3 regions of the Clostridium sp. AM42-4 genome follow, and region 1 is predicted to be linked to each of the others. Evidence: predicted binding sites of a transcription regulator. Region 1 holds the regulator's gene; each other region holds the start of a gene.

Region 1 (5,763 bases):
AGCTGCGGTCGGCTCGTTGATGATACGCTTTACATCCAGGCCTGCGATCTTACCAGCATCCTTGGTTGCCTGACGCTGTGCATCGTTGAAATATGCCGGAACGGTGATAACTGCCTCGGTTACGCTCTCACCCAGATAAGCCTCTGCATCTGCTTTTAACTTCTGCAGGATCATAGCGGAGATTTCCTGAGGAGTATAGCTCTTACCGTCGATAGTTACTTTATAGTCGGTACCCATATGTCTCTTGATGGAAGCGATGGTTCTGTCTGCGTTGGTAACAGCCTGACGCTTTGCCGGCTCGCCGACCAGACGCTCACCGGTCTTGGTAAATGCTACAACAGACGGTGTGGTTCTGGAACCTTCCTGGTTCGGGATAACTACCGGTTTACCACCCTCCATAACTGCTACGCAGCTGTTTGTGGTTCCTAAGTCAATACCAATAATCTTACTCATAGTGATTTCCTCCTAATCTATACTGAAACAAAATTTTGTTAATACGCTTTGTTACGCACAGCCAGTTTAGTTTGCTACCTGGACCATGCTGTGACGTACCACGCTGCCGCGGTACTTGTAACCCTTCTGCAGCTCCATGGCGATCTCATTCTCGCCATACTTCTCGTCCTCCACATGCATCACTGCGTTGTGTAAGTTCGGGTCGAACTGCTGGCCTACTGCCTCGATCGTTTCCACTCCGGCATCTTCCAGGGTTTTTACGAACTGCTTGTAGATCTTTTCAACGCCTTCGGCGAAGGAAGAACCCTTCTCATCCTCCGGCACGGCTGCCAGGCCCCGCTCGAAGTTGTCGAGCACCGGAAGGATCTTCTCGATGATGTCCTTCGCTCCGACCTCGTACATGGCTGCCTTTTCTTTTTCCGTACGCTTACGGAAGTTATCGAATTCAGCCATCTGCCGTTTTAAGCGGTCCTGCAGGTCCTCGATCTGGGCATCCTTTGGATCCTTCTTTGCTGCTTTGGCATCCTTCTCATCTTCTTTTGTGTTGTTGTTTTCTTTGGTCTCGGTTTCCTTCTCTGCAGTTTTGTTTTCCTCTGTTCCTGCGGAAGTTTCGCCGTTATCTGCTTCGGCGTGCTCAGCTTCGAGGTTTTCGTTCTCCGCCGCTGCCGCGCCCTGCTTCATTTCTTTCTCTGTCTGGCTCATGGTGATTCACCTTTCTTTATGATCATCCGCTGCCGTCTTGGCAACTCTAATTTTCTTCGTTTTTAAATGTGGCATCCAGCTGCTTCATCAGATGCTTCAGCGTGCTGAGTACCTTTTCGTAATCCATCCGTTTCGGTCCGATGATACCGATGGTACCGCGGATTCCTTCGCCCAGTTCATAGTTGGCAGTGACCACGCTGCAGTCCTTCATGGTCTGGAGCGGTGTCTCATCTCCGATGTAAACCTGGATTCCATTGTTGTCCTCGGATTCATTTACATCTGTGATCAGCTCCTGAAGCTTATCTTTCTGTTCCAGGGTACTGATCAGCTGGCTTGCTTTCTCGCCGTCGCTCAGTTCCGGATACTTGAAGATGTTGGTCGCGCCGCTGGTGTAGATCTGAAGGTCTTCCTCGTCGGCCCGGATGGCTCCCGCCACTTCATTCAGCACCAGATCGATGATCTGGCTGTGGGCACCGGCCTGCTGTTTGAGCTTTGTGATCACATCTAAATTGATCTGCTCAATGGTGAGACCGTTCAGCGCGCTGTTCAGCAGAATGTTTAAGTTCAGGATTTCCTCCTGGCTGACCGGCTCCGGAATGTCCACCATGGCGTTCTTGATGAGGTTTCCTTCCACCACGATGACCACCAGCAGCTTGTTTTCTTCCATCTGGGAAAGCTGGATGAATTTCAGTTTGTTCTGATGGTACTGCGGTCCGCTGATCATGGCAGCGTAGTTGGTGTTGTTGGCAAGGAGCTGTGCCAGCTTCTTTAATACCAGTTCCACCCGGTCAACCCGCTTGATCATCAGACTCTTGACTTCGGTAACCTCCTGCTCCTTCTCCTGCATGATCTGGTCTACATAGAAGCGGTAGCCTTTATCGGAAGGAATACGCCCTGCCGAGGTGTGCGGCTGCTGAATGTACCCCATCTCCTCCAGGTCCGACATCTCGTTCCGGATGGTTGCGGAACTTAATTTCAGATCCGTGTATTTGGAAATGGTTCTGGAACCTACCGGCTCACCTGTTTCCAGATAAGTTTTGATGATGGCTTTTAATATCGTGACTTTACGATCATCCAGTTCCATTCTGCCGCCTCCTTTTCTTTATTAGCACTCGCCATTAAGGAGTGCTAACATTCTGTGATTAATATACTTTACCCTATGTCGTTTGTCAAGAGGTTTGGCGAAAAAAACTATGTTTTTTCTGTGATTTTTAGGGATAGTTCGTTTTTTCCTTGACAAATCAAAAAAATCATGTAAAATAGGGTCTTATCGTTCATATATTACAAATTTGTTACATATATTTATTTTGTGTGAATCAAATATTTCTTTTTTACGCATAACAGACTTTGCAGCCTAAGCTGCAGAAATACCAAATAAGATACAGGCAAAAACAAGCACGCCTGCACCCTGCGACCGAGATCGTCACTGTAACAAATTTGGAAAAAGGAAGGATTGATCTTATGTTAATGAACAAAAAATTTTTTGTAACACTACTGACTACTGCACTGTTTCTCATAAGCGGCACTTTCACTGCCCTGGCATCGGACTTAGATGGCTCCTTCGATGATTTTGAAGGAAATACCATTGTCGGCTGGGGCTGGGACTCCACGCAGCCAAACACTGCAGTTCCGGTCACTGTTACCATCACCAATAAAGAAACCGGCGAGCAGGTAAAGAGCTTCCACCAGACCGCCATCACCTACCGCTCCGATCTGGAGGAAAACGGAGTCGGAAACGGGCGCCACGGCTTCCGCATTGCCATGAACTGGGACACTCTCCCGGACGGAACCTATTTAATAGAAGGAAATGTAGACGGCAAAGCACTCTCCAACCCCAAAACCTATACTAAGGGGGAAGCTGCAAAAAATAATAAAGAAGAAAGCAATGCTTCCGGCGATGCCCATGACCATGAGCACACTGCAACCGGCTTAAAATCCCTTGGTTTCTTCCGCACCACCGGCTACTGCCCGTGCAAACAGTGCTCAGAAGGCTGGGGACGCCGCACCAGCACCGGCTCCATTGCAAAATCCAGCCACACCATCGCCGTAGACCCGCGCATCATTCCTTACGGAAGCAAGGTTATGATAGGCGGAGTCATCTACACCGCAGAGGACCGCGGAGGCGGTGTCAAAGGAAACCACGTCGATATCTTCTTCGACACCCACGCACAGACCCGCCAGCACGGAAAGCAGACGCAGGAAGTGTTCCTGGTGCTCGGATAAAATATAACAATATCACACAGTAACGAACGAGGGCCGAAAGGTTTCGTCCCCGCCATTCGGCGGGGACAGAACCTTCCGGCCCATTTGTGTTTACTGTGCGATATTGTTTACTTCAGCTGCTCTTTGTAGATCGCAATGACCTTCTTCATGGCTTCCTGTCCAGGAGCACCGATGGTGGTTCTCTTCTCTACGCAGGTCTTCATGCTAATAGCCTCGTAGACATCTTCCTCGAATACCGGGCTGATGGCCTTAAACTCCTCCAAGGTCATATCGTCCAGTGCAATGCCCTTGTCGATGCAGAACAGCACCAGCTGGCCTACAATGCCGTGTGCGTCACGGAACGGGACACCATGGTTTACCAGGTAATCAGCTGCGTCGGTTGCATTGGTGAAGCCATTCTTTGCACTTGCTTCCATAACTTCTTTATTAAAGGTCATGGTGGAGACCATACCGGTGAACAGTGCCAGACAGCCTTTTACGGTATCGATGGCATCGAAGGTCAGCTCTTTGTCTTCCTGCATGTCTTTGTCGTATGCTAACGGGATGCCCTTCATGGTGGTCAGAATAGACATCAGTGCGCCATACACACGGCCGGTCTTGCCGCGCACCAGCTCTGCGATATCCGGGTTTTTCTTCTGCGGCATGATGCTGCTTCCGGTGCTGTACGCATCGTCGATCTCCACAAAGCGGTATTCGTTGCTGTTCCAGATGATGATTTCCTCAGAGAAGCGGCTTAAATGCATGGCAATGGTGGAGAGGGCAGATAACAGCTCGATCACGTAATCACGGTCGGATACGGAATCCATGCTGTTTAAGGTCGGTCCGTCAAAGCCAAGCAGCTCAGCCGTGTAAGCGCGGTCCAGCGGGTAGGTGGTTCCTGCCAGTGCGCCGGAGCCCAGCGGGCAATAGTTCATGCGCTTGCGGATGTCGTGCAGGCGGCTTCTGTCTCTGGAGAACATCTCAAAATAAGCGCCCATATGGTGAGCCAGGGTAACAGGCTGTGCCTTCTGCAGATGGGTAAAGCCCGGCATATAGGTGTCGATGTTTTCTTCCATGATCTTTAACAGCTCTTTTAACAGATTTTTCACCAGAACGTCAATCTCATCGATCTCATCACGACAGTAAAGCTTCATGTCGAGTGCAACCTGGTCATTTCTGCTGCGTCCGGTGTGAAGGCGCTTGCCTGCCTCACCAATACGCTCGATCAGATTTGCCTCCACGAAGGAATGGATATCCTCATGCTCTTTGGTAAATACCAGCTTGCCGGACTCAATGTCAGCCAGAATGCTGTTTAAACCGTCAATGATCGCCTTGCGGTCTTCCTCAGACACAATGCCCTGCTTTGCAAGCATGGTAACATGGGCAATGCTGCCCTGAATGTCCTGATGATAAAATTTCTGGTCAAAAGATAAGGACTCGTTGAAGTTGTGTACCAGCTGGTTTTCTTCCTTGGTGAATCGTCCGCCCCATAATTTCATAGTGTTAGTCTCCTCTTTTTTCGTATTTTGTATCATGATTACTGTTTAGGATACATAAACAGCAACATATCATGTTCAGCAGTATGACTGCCCCAGGTTACCATTCAGCCGGATGTTCCGGCTCTTTTATTTCCGGCTCCTCAAAATACTGCATTTCTGAATCTGCCCTCTCAGGATCCGGATGTTCCATTCCGGCTCCAGTCTGCGCATGCATGTTTCTTTCTTCTCTGTCATATTCACAGTGTTCATATGCGTCCGCATCCTGCTCATACGCCTGCTCTTCCCGGTATCTGCGAAGCAGCCAGCCACCCAGTGCGATCAGCGCCAGCAGCACTGCACTACCGCCCGAGATCAGCGCGCCCGGAATCAGTCCCTTCGGGGTGTATTCCATGGCTACGGTATGACTCCCGGCACTCAGCCAGATGCCCACAAACGAATCCAGGATCTTTTCCGGCTCCTGTTCTTTTCCGTCGACCAGGATTTTCCATCCTTCATCGTAAGGGATCGAAGTGAACATCCACCCTTCCTGATCGCAGCTGATCATTCCCTCTAAAGAGGTATCTGTCCAGCTCGTCAGGCTCCACGGATGTGCGGAAAGCTTTGCGGCAATGGAGCCAAGTCCGTTTTCTGAGAAGCGGTACACATCAGCCCACATTTCCTCCTTGCTGTCCTCCGCAGTCAGGGTAACTGCTTCCCCGGCTACACAGTAGCCCAGCTCCAGAAGGTAACCGCGGTCCACATTCGTAAAGGTTTTCGTGCCCTTCCAAGTCGTGGCAGTCACTTTTTCAATCTTTTTATTTCCCACGTAAGCGTAATATTCCCCGCTTGTTTCCGGATAAAAGGTCAGGTCACTGCCCTCAGTACTTGTGTCCAGAACCAGGTTCATAACCTGCTCTGCCCCAAGCGC
Region 2 (5,763 bases), on a different contig from region 1:
TGACTTTGTCACTCGTTTGCCTCGTCGTTCGCCGAAAACATGTAAACATCTTTCTGGCTCTCTTGCACTCGTTACATTTTAACACATTTATTCTGTCAATGCCACCGTTCGGACGGTTTTTTTGTTCTTTTTCAGTATAACATAAAAATACCGCCATGTAAAACACGGCGGTATCTTTTCAAACTTATTTTGTCTGTTTTATAACGTTTTTATTCGTTACTGCACACGCGCACGTATCCGGCAACGTTTATTCATCCACGCTGTAATTTGGAGCCTCTTTGGTGATGTGGATGTCATGCGGATGGCTCTCTTTTAAGGAAGCTGCAGAAATCTTCACGAAACGTCCGGTTTCCTGCAGGGTCGGGATATCTTTTGCTCCACAATAACCCATACCGGAACGAAGTCCGCCGAGCATTTGGAATACGGTATCCTCTACCATACCCTTGTATGCCACACGTCCCTCAACGCCTTCCGGAACCAGCTTCTTCGCATCGGACTGGAAGTAACGGTCTTTGCTTCCATTCTCCATCGCTGCGATAGAACCCATGCCACGGTAAACTTTGTATTTTCTTCCCTGATACAGTTCGAAGGTTCCCGGGCTCTCGTCGCATCCTGCGAACATGCTGCCCATCATGCAGACATTACCGCCGGCAGCGATTGCCTTGGTGATGTCTCCGGAGTACTTGATACCGCCATCGGCGATGATCGGAATACCGTACTCTTTTGCAACTGCGTAGCAATCCATAACTGCCGTGATCTGCGGAACACCGATACCAGCAACCACACGGGTGGTACAGATAGAACCAGGTCCGATACCAACCTTAACTGCGTCTACACCAGCCTCGATCAGAGCCTTGGTTGCCTCACCGGTTGCAACGTTTCCTGCAATAACCTGTAGATCCGGGTATGCTTCCTTGATCATTCTGACACAGCGCAGAACATTCTCGGAATGTCCGTGTGCGGAGTCCAGAACAACAACATCAACATGTGCTTTTACCAGAGCCTCTACACGCTCCAGCACGTTTGCGGTGATACCGACAGCCGCGCCACAGAGCAGACGGCCCTGTTCGTCTTTTGCGGACAGCGGATATTTGATCTGTTTTTCAATATCCTTGATGGTGATGAGTCCTTTTAAGTTGAAATCATCATCAACGATCGGCAGCTTCTCTACTCTTGCCTTTGCAAGGATACGCTTTGCCTCAGTAAGGGTAATGCCCTCTTTTGCGGTAACTAAATGTTCGGAGGTCATGCACTCTTTGATTTTCTTAGTGAAATCCTCCTCGAACTTTAAGTCACGGTTGGTGATGATACCAACCAGCTTGCGACCCTCTGTGATCGGGACACCAGAGATGCGGAACTTTGCCATAAGCTCGTCAGCATCTTTTAAGGTATGCTCCGGGGAGAGGAAAAACGGATCAGTGATGACACCATTCTCCGAACGTTTCACCTTGTCTACTTCCTCTGCCTGCGCTTCAATTGACATATTCTTGTGAATGATACCAATACCGCCCTGACGCGCCATGGCAATTGCCATACGATGCTCTGTAACGGTATCCATGCCCGCACTCATAAGCGGAATGTTCAGTTTAATCTTCTTGGTCAGATAAGTGGTTAAATCTACCTGATTCGGAATAACCTGGGAATAAGCCGGCACCAGGAGCACATCGTCAAACGTAATGCCCTCACCAATAATTGTACCCATTATTCGTTCCTCTCTTTCTTTTGTTTTTTGGTTCATAATATTTCAATGTGTAGCGCCGTTATTTTATTAGCACAGCTAATATTTCGGCTCCATTGAATCTATTGAACTTATTAATTGCATATTGTAGCAAATTTCTGTCCGCTTGTCAAATACTTCTGAAAGGAATTTGTCCGTGAAGAATTTTATTGAAAAAAGAAGAGGCGGAACTGCTCCGAAAGGGGCAATTCCGCCTGTGAGGTTGTGGGGATTATATTGTTGCTTGTTGAAAGGTCCACTCGCGAACCCGCGCTGACGCGCTCTACCGTCTGCTTGCGCAGACAGTTCGCTCGTTAGTAGTCTAGACTCGTGAACCCCGCGCTGACGCGCTCTATGTCTGCTATCGCAGACGGTTCACTCGTTAAGGCGCTGGGAAAACAAATGTCTGCTTCGCAGCCGCTTGTTTTCCCTGGTCGCGTCTTACATCATTCCACCCATGCCGCCGCCGGCTGGCATTGCCGGAGTTTCTTCTTTGATGTTTGCTACTACAGACTCGGTGGTCAGAAGGGTAGATGCTACGCTGGTTGCGTTCTGCAGTGCGCTTCTGGTAACCTTAGCCGGATCCAGGATGCCAGCCTTGATCATATCAACATACTCTTCCTTGTATGCATCGAAGCCATAGCCTACCGGAGACTCTTTTACCTTATTGATAATAACAGAGCCTTCCAGACCTGCGTTTGCAGAAATGTGGAACAGCGGAGCCTCCAGAGCTTTCAGGATAATCTTACCACCGGTCTTCTCATCGCCCTCAAGGCTGTCTACTACAGACTTGATCTCCTGGGTTACATGAACATATGCAGAGCCACCGCCTGCGATGATACCCTCTTCTACTGCTGCTCTTGCTGCAGACAGTGCATCTTCCATACGAAGCTTTGCTTCTTTCATCTCGGTCTCGGTTGCAGCGCCGACACGGATGACTGCTACGCCGCCTGCCAGTTTTGCGAGACGCTCCTGCAGTTTCTCTTTATCGAACTCAGAAGTGGTCTCACCGATCTGTGCACGGATCTGTGCAACTCTTGCTGCGATCTCGTCTTTGTTGCCGCAGCCGTCAACGATGATGGTGTTTTCTTTCTGGACTTTCACAGATTTCGCACGGCCAAGCTGCTCCATGGTGGTATCTTTCAGTTCAAGACCAAGCTCCTCGGAGATAACGGTACCGCCGGTCAGGATAGCCAGATCCTTTAACATCTCTTTTCTTCTGTCGCCGTAGCCCGGTGCTTTCACACCAACAACAGTGAAGGTACCTCTTAATTTGTTGACGATCAGGGTGGTCAGTGCCTCGCCCTCGATGTCCTCTGCAACGATCAGCAGTTTGGAACCAGACTGTACGATCTGCTCCAGAACCGGAAGGATCTCCTGGATGTTGGAAATCTTCTTATCGGTAATGAGGATGTACGGATCATCCAGATTTGCTTCCATTTTATCCATATCGGTGCACATATAAGCGGAAACATAACCACGGTCGAACTGCATACCTTCTACCAGGTCAAGCTCAGTCTTCATGGTCTTGGACTCCTCGATGGTGATCACGCCGTCTTTGGAAACTTTCTCCATAGCGTCTGCAACCATCTCGCCGACCTCATCGTCTGCTGCAGAAATAGATGCAACACGTGCGATGCTGTCTCTGCCGGAGATCGGCTGGCTCATCTTTGCGATTGCCTCAACTGCAGCCTCGGTTGCTTTCTTCATGCCCTTTCTTAATACGATCGGGTTAGCGCCTGCTGCCAGGTTCTTCATACCTTCGTTGATCATAGCCTGTGCCAGAACAGTTGCGGTGGTGGTACCATCACCAGCTACATCGTTGGTCTTGGTTGCTACTTCTTTTACCAGCTGTGCGCCCATGTTCTCAAACGGATCTTCCAGCTCGATCTCTTTTGCGATGGTCACTCCATCGTTGGTGATGAGCGGAGCACCGAAAGACTTATCCAGGACAACGTTTCTTCCTTTCGGTCCAAGGGTTACACGAACGGTATCTGCTAACTGATTAACACCTGTCTCCAGGGCTTTTCTTGCTTCTACGCCATATTTAATCTGTTTTGCCATGACTAAATTCCTCCAGTTTCTATCAATAAATAATGTTTAATCTCTTATTCAATAACTGCCAGAATATCATTCTGTTTTACAACAACGTACTTCTCGTCCTCAACCTCTACTTCGGTTCCGGAGTACTTGGAGTAGATAACCTTATCACCCGGTTTTACCTGCATGGTGATCTCTTTGCCGTCAACCACACCGCCAGGACCTACTGCGATAACCTCTGCCTGCTGTGGTTTTTCTTTTGCCTGGCCCGGAAGTACGATACCAGATTTGGTAGTCTCCTCTGCCACAAGCTGTTTTAATACAACCCGATCAAATAACGGTACTAATTTCATGGATAACTCCTCCTTACATCGAATCTTTTTTTCTTTCACGGGGCCTTAAAAACTCCCCTCTCTGATGTACATTACCATTTATAGCACGAGTTGTTAGCACTGTCAAGTATTGAGTGCTAATTTTATTATTTTTTTATAAGTTGACCCTTTTCTTTTTCACATCTTCGTATTAAAATAAACGCAAGACAGATATTCAGGAAAGGGGTAGTGTATTATGGCAAAAAAATTTGGGAAGCTTATGGTCCTGGCAACGATTGCAGGAGCTGCTGCTGCCGGCATTTCTTATCTCACGAAATACCGGTCATTCAATAAGGAACTGGACGAGGATTTTCACGATTTCGAGGATGAGGACGACACCGAGGTTCCGGACAGCACCATGAGCCGCAACTACGTTTCTCTTCACGCCGACAAGGATGAATTTCTCGTAGCTGCAGGTGACATGATGAATGCCGCTAAGGACGCCGCAAGTGCAGCCAAAAACATGGTAAAGGATGCTGCTGCGATCGTGGCAGACAATACCCGCGAGGCTGTCAGCGTAGCTCGCGACGGTGCACAGAAGGCAGGCAGTGCCGCTGAGGATGCTGCCGAAAAAGCAGAAACTGTTGTAGAAGATGTCGTAGAAAAAACGGAAAGTGCGGTAGAAGACGCTGTCATTAAAACCGAGGATGCTGTTGAGAACATCACAGAAACCGTAGAAGACGCCATGGCTGAAACCGCAGAAAAACTGGAGGATGCTGCAGACAAGGCAGAGGACATCACCCCAGAAGATACTCCGGTCACGGACACTTCCGCAGAGGATGTGGCTGAGGAAGAAAAACAGGTAAATAACGGACAGGCATCTGCTAAAGAGCCAGCCGCAACCACAGTCAGCGACGATACCGAAGCATAACAGGTATAAAAAACGGATCCGCATTCCTTTTCGGGGGATGCGCGATCCGTTTTTTTCCGGTCTGTCTCTTTTCATTTCTTCCAGCCCGCTTGTTCCAGGCTTTACTTACATGCCCCTTTCTTCCAGCATCGGGTCAAAATTCCTACGCCCTCCCGGATCGCATCTTCATTCAGGCTGGCATAGCCCAGCACAACCGTGGCTGACCGGTGGTTATGCTCCGGATGGATAAAATAACTGCTCAGTCCATAAACCTTAACCCCGGCTTCTGCCGCCAGGCTGATCAGTTCCTGCTCGGACCGATTATATTTCGAAGTCAGCAGAATATGGATCCCGGCATGTTCCCCGCGGATTTCAAACTGCTCTTTCAACGGCTCGATCAGTTCGATCAAAAGATCGTGTTTTGTCTTGTATATCGCTCGCATACGGTTCAGATGCCGCTCAAAATATCCCTGTGACAAAAACTGGTACAAAATATTCTGGTCAATGCGCGATACCGTAGACGCATAGAATGATGTCTGGCTGCGATAACGCACAAGGAGCGGCTTCGGCAGCACCAGATAGCTGACACGAATTGCCGGGGCAATGCACTTGGAAAACGTTCCAAGATAAATCACCTTTCCGCTGCGGTCCATACCCTGAAGCGCCGGAATCGGCTTTCCACGGTAGCGGAATTCACTATCGTAATCATCTTCTATGATATAACGCCCCGCTTCTTCCACTGCCCACTTCAAAAGCTCCTGGCGCCGCCCGACCGGCATCACAAC
Region 3 (5,763 bases), on a different contig from region 1:
AAACAGAATTCTTCTCATTCTCCCACTGAGCCTTCTTGCTGGCGAATTCGTCGTGCAGCTCTGCCAGATTCTTCTGCAGGTCAGCCAGACGCTCCTGGCTCAAATGATCTGTCTCTTTCTTTAACGCAGTCTCCTCGATCTCCATCTGCATGATCTTTCTGGAAAGTTCATCCAGTTCGGTCGGCATGGAGTCAAGCTCGGTCTTGATCAGGGCGCAGGCCTCATCGACCAGGTCGATCGCCTTATCCGGCAGGAACCGGTCAGTGATGTAACGGTCAGAAAGCACGGCTGCTGCCACCAGGGCAGAGTCCGTGATCTTGACACCGTGGAACACTTCGTAACGCTCCTTAATACCACGCAGAATGGAAATGGTATCTTCTACGGTCGGCTGGTCTACCAGCACCGGCTGGAAACGACGTTCCAGGGCCGCATCTTTCTCAATGTATTTCCGGTATTCATCCAGTGTGGTCGCACCGATACAGTGCAGCTCGCCTCTGGCCAGCATCGGCTTTAAGAGGTTGCCCGCATCCATGGAGCCTTCGGTTTTACCGGCTCCCACAATGGTATGCAGCTCATCGATGAACAGAATGATCTGTCCTTCGCTCTTTTTGACTTCTTCCAGGACCGCTTTTAAACGCTCCTCAAACTCGCCGCGATACTTCGCACCTGCGACCAATGCGCCCATATCCAGCGCAAACAGCTTGCGGTTCTTTAAGCCTTCCGGCACATCGCCGCGGACAATACGCTGGGCCAGTCCCTCGACAACCGCCGTCTTACCAACACCAGGCTCACCGATCAGGACCGGGTTGTTCTTGGTCTTTCGGGAAAGAATCTGGATTACGTTACGGATCTCGCTGTCACGACCGATGACCGGGTCAAGCTTCTGGTCCTTCGCACGCTCTACCAGGTCGTAGCCATATTTTTCCAGGGTGTCATAGGTTGCTTCCGGATTGTCGCTGACAACTCTCTGGTTGCCGCGCACCGTAGACAGTGCCTGCAAAAAGGTGTCGCGGGTAATGCCATACTGACGGAACAGCTCCTTCATGGTGCGGTCCGCATACTTTAACATGGACAGGAAAATATGCTCTACAGAGACATACTCATCGCCCATGGCTTTGGATTCGTCCTCCGCATTGATGAGGACTTTATTTAAATCATTGCTGATGTAAACCTGGCTGGAACCGCTTACCTTCGGCAGTCCTGCCAGCTTCTGCTGTGCTTCATTGGTGATCAGCTCTTTGCTGATGCCCATCTTGGTTAACAATTTTAAAATGAGACTGTCATCCAGTGTGAGCAGACTGTAAAGCAGATGCTCCTGTTCAATCTGCTGATTGCCATATTCGTAAGCAAGCTTTTCACAATTCTGGACGGCTTCCATTGATTTCTGGGTAAATTTGTTTATATTCATAAATCACACCTCCATTCCTTTTAGTGCAACGTCATCTTTTATCTCATCTGTTATACTACTTCTATAACATTGACTGTACTATAGCACATGTTGTTAGCACTGTCAATAGGTGAGTGCTAATTTTTTTGTGAAGAATTTGTGTTTCTCACAATGCCATCTTCTGCAACTGCAAAAAGAGCTGGTTTTTCATCTGGAGGAATCCAAAAAAGTGCTTTCCAGTTAATTTTTACCGGGATAACTTAGCAGGAATTTTCTTTATCATCCAGTTTCCTGCGTACCCGCAAATGCATCCCACAAGAACGCCTGCGAGCACATCCGTCGGATAATGCACATACAGATACAATCTGGAAAATGCGATCAGTACAGCCAGCACCAGTGCACCTTTCCAGATTTTTTTCTCCCCGGCAAAAAAGAGTGCCGACACGGCAGCGAAGGCTGCCGCCGTATGACCGGACGGAAAAGAATAATCTGCCGGTTTTGAGACAAGAAGCTGAATCGACGGATTTGCTGTAAATGGGCGTGCCCTGCCTACCAACGGCTTCAAAATACCATTACATAAAACCATATCCAGTACCAGAGCCGCAAGCACCACCATACCGTACTTTCTTGTTTTGGGGATCAACAATAAAATACAGGTAAGGACAATCCAGATAATTCCCACATTTCCTATGCCTGTGATCAGACACATCAGCGAATCCCCAAGCGGTGTCCGAAAAGTCTGGATCCAGTCTAATATTCTTAATTCCATAATATTGATTCACCCTTCCTTTGATTTCCGGCAGCAGCCCCAAACCTGTCCTGCCCGGAAAATCATTTTTTCATTTCTATAGGATATCGAATCGTACCTATCATATAGTATCTCGATTTTACCAACCTATTTTTAACAAAACAACGGTATTTTCTAAACAAATTCGAAACTCTGAAAATTTCATCGCAATACATGGACTCCCTTGTCCACATGCTCTGGCTGTCTTCTATTTCCTTGCATTTAATTGTTAACTAATTTTCAATTATAGGTTGACAATCATATCTCCCCGTGCTATTTTATTTCTCAAAGCCAATTTTTATTTACCATATCAAAGGAGATCCGATCTTATGAGCACAACGCCTGATATTTCCACCGATCCACAGCTTTCCCGCGAGGAAGCGCTTGCCATCTTAAACACTCCGGATGGAGAACTTCCGGAACTCATCGCCCGTGCAGAAGTCCTGCGCAGAAAGTATAAAGGAAACCATGTAAGCATCCATATCCTGACCAATGCCCGCAGCGGAAACTGTTCCCAGGACTGCGCTTACTGTGCCCAGTCCTGCCGATCCAAAGCTGAGATTGATAAATACAAATGGGTAGACGATGAGAAATTATATAAAGACAATGACTTTGTCAACGAGCATCATCTGTCCCGCCACTGTATCGGCTTAAGCGGAATGAAATTCACCGACGCGGAAATCGAAGATCTGGCGAAACGGATCCGTAAAATGAAAGAAACCGGTACGCATCTGTGCTGTTCCATTGGTTTTCTGACCGAGCATCAGGCAAAAATTTTAAAAGAAGCCGGACTCGACCGCATCAACCACAATTTAAACAGCAGCCGTTCCTATTATCCCAACATCTGCTCCACCCATACCTTTGAGCAGCGCGTGGCCAACATCAAAATGCTTCAGGAACTGGGATTTGAGATCTGCAGCGGCGGAATCATCGGCATGGGCGAGTCCAAAGAAGATGTTGTCGACATGCTTCTGGAACTCCGCGAGATCCAGCCGGAAGCACTCCCGGTCAATTTCCTGCTTCCGATCCCGGGCACTCCGTTAGAGCACGCCGATATTTCTGGGCTCACAACGGAATACTGTCTGAAGGTGCTCTGCCTTGCCAGACTTCTGGTCCCGAAATCTGATATCCGCTGTGCTGCCGGACGGGAAGTTTATTTTAAGGGAAAAGAAAAAGACCTGCTCCGCGTGGTGGATTCCATTTTTGCCTCCGGTTACCTGACCGCGGGCGGGCAGGGAATCCAGGATACCATCCGGGCCATTGAGGAAGCCGGTTTCACTTACGAAATCGAATCCGCTTAACAAAAAACGAAAGGAGTTCACTATGACAAACCAGACTACCGCCGGATCTTTCCGGAGAAGCAACACTTATGCCATGACTATGATAGCGCTTATGACCGCTGTCACCTGTATTCTCGCACCGCTGTCCATCCCGATCGGGCCGGTGCCGATCTCTCTTACTAATTTCGCCATCTATCTGTCTCTTTACCTGTTGGACTGGAAAAAAGGGACAATCAGTTATTTCATTTATTTACTGCTCGGCTTTGCCGGACTTCCTGTCTTTTCCGGTTTTACCGGTGGCGTTGCCAAGCTCGCCGGACCAACCGGCGGTTACATAGTAGGCTTTATCCCGATGGCAATCATTGCCGGATTTGTGATTGACCACTACAAAAAGCGCTGGCTTCAGCTGGTCGGCATGATCGTCGGCACCCTGGTCTGCTATGCACTCGGAACCGTATGGTTCTGCTTCCAGGCCAACTACACGGTATCGGCTGCCCTTGCAGTCTGCGTTATCCCATTTATCCCGGCTGACCTCATCAAGATGGTGCTTGCCATGAGTATCGGTCCGGAAATCCGCAAAAGACTGGGTTCTGTGGTTCAATAATAGCAACAACTGTAGTATAATGGATGTCATGAGTGTCTCCATGAGACAACGAATCGTAAAAACACAAAACCTTAAACAAGCGAGGAAAAAAACATGACATCCATCCGAGGTCTCCTGATCAGTCATATGATCTGGAAAAATATGAATCATAATGCGCCACATAAAAAGCATTCTGCCGCAAGACACCGCTGGCAGGATGCTATTTTCAATAAAGACCGCTTGCCAGAAGCCTACACCTGGTCTGCAGAGACCACACCAGGCGGCACTGCCTTTCAACGTGTCATCCGTACAGACACCGGACGTACCGGACGTGTACTCCTATATTTTCATGGAGGTGCCTACCGGGACGGCCTGGTGCCATCCTACCGCAATTTTTCCACCGGCTTTTTTCAAGCAGCCAATGGCTGCGAGACCATTTACCTGGATTACCGGTGCGCTCCGGACTACCAATACCCCACACAATTAAATGAAGCCCTGGATCTTTGGGATAATCTTACCAAACGGCAGGGTTATGCGCCGGACCAGATCATACTGGGCGGTGACTCCGCAGGCGCCAATCTGGCCCTGGCTCTGCTCTTAAAGCTGCGGGATCTAAACAAAACCATGCCGAGAGCCGCATTCTGCATCTCCGCCTGGACCGACATGACCTGCAACACCCAGAGCTTCCGTGACAATTACGGAAGGGATGTCATGTTCGGCAACAAGGGAAAAACTCTGACCGAAGAGCGCCTGCAGGCACTCATGCAGGGAAAGATTTCTTACCACCGGCTTCTGGATTTTATCCGGGAAAGCTTCGCCCGTGAACAGCGTTTTAAATATTATGGAAACAATAGCCGCATTATAGCACATTTTTCGGAGGAGTTCTTATGAAACAAACATCATCAGCATCTTCAGACAGCATTGTCATGACACGTTCCCAGTTTGTCTCGGAACAGATAAAGAAACTGCAGAATTTTTTCACTGCCCTGCAAAGCATACTGATTGTGATCCTGATTGGACTTGTCAGCACCATGATGGTCCAGATCGGACAGATCCAGGGCACAGCCCGGGTCATCAACTATGCCGGACTGGTGCGCGGTGCGACCCAGCGTCTGGTCAAGCTCGAAATTACCGATGCCCCGAACAATAATCTGATCCAATATCTGGACAATATTCTGACTGGTCTGAAATACGGCACCGGCGAATACGAGCTGGTGCGCATCCCGGACGATACCTACCAGCAGAAGCTGGATGAACAGGTTGCCTACTGGGAAAAGCTAAAACAGGAGATTCTTCTGGTCCGCGAAAACGGATATCTGAAAACCGATGTGGTTGGCATGAGTGAGACCTACTTCGACCTTGCCGACCAGACCGTAACCGCCGCTGAGGATTATTCCGAAATGCTGGCACGCCATATCCGGTCGATCGAATACATCTCCGCAGCCGATATGATCCTGCTTCTTGTGCTGATTCTCCGCCAGTATATCACCGCAAGAAAAATCGCAAAAGCAAACAAAATCCTCCAGCAAAAGGCGTATCTTGACGTTCACACCGGCCTTCCTAACAAGAGCCGCTGCGAGGAGCTTTTGCAGGATTCCAGCTTTATCTCGGCAGAGGAACCCATCGGCTGCCTGGTTTTTGACCTGAATAACTTAAAAACCGTCAACGACTCCCTGGGGCACTCTGCCGGAGATGCGCTGATCTCCAATTTCGCACGGATCCTTAG

What was found. Region 1 encodes HrcA, which represses chaperone genes, less so after heat shock. Its sites were predicted from a motif close to TGTTAGCACTCNNNNNNNNNGAGTGCTAACA; they were not measured.
Region 2: DW922_RS05385 (co-chaperone GroES) is a predicted target of HrcA. The motif match lies at 4,202-4,232, and genes of this name have one in related genera.
Region 3: clpB (ATP-dependent chaperone ClpB) is a predicted target of HrcA. The motif match lies at 1,500-1,530, and genes of this name have one in related genera.

What each region holds. Positions count from the first base shown of each region.
Region 1 is NZ_QUIK01000011.1:128,619-134,381, forward strand. Features, by position in the region: gene dnaK (molecular chaperone DnaK) at 1-453, opposite strand, end outside; gene grpE (nucleotide exchange factor GrpE) at 520-1,155, opposite strand; gene hrcA (heat-inducible transcriptional repressor HrcA) at 1,202-2,239, opposite strand; gene DW922_RS18305 (3D domain-containing protein) at 2,617-3,378, shown strand; gene argH (argininosuccinate lyase) at 3,486-4,856, opposite strand; gene DW922_RS10580 (YfhO family protein) at 4,954-5,763, opposite strand, start outside.
Region 2 is NZ_QUIK01000005.1:68,652-74,414, forward strand. Features, by position in the region: gene guaB (IMP dehydrogenase) at 248-1,702, opposite strand; gene groL (chaperonin GroEL) at 2,159-3,781, opposite strand; gene DW922_RS05385 (co-chaperone GroES) at 3,826-4,110, opposite strand; gene DW922_RS17575 (hypothetical protein) at 4,325-4,999, shown strand; gene DW922_RS05395 (PLP-dependent aminotransferase family protein) at 5,101-5,763, opposite strand, start outside.
Region 3 is NZ_QUIK01000002.1:146,309-152,071, forward strand. Features, by position in the region: gene clpB (ATP-dependent chaperone ClpB) at 1-1,408, opposite strand, end outside; gene DW922_RS02040 (phosphatase PAP2 family protein) at 1,635-2,156, opposite strand; gene bioB (biotin synthase BioB) at 2,504-3,475, shown strand; gene DW922_RS02050 (biotin transporter BioY) at 3,498-4,058, shown strand; gene DW922_RS02055 (alpha/beta hydrolase) at 4,152-4,928, shown strand; gene DW922_RS02060 (diguanylate cyclase) at 4,925-5,763, shown strand, end outside.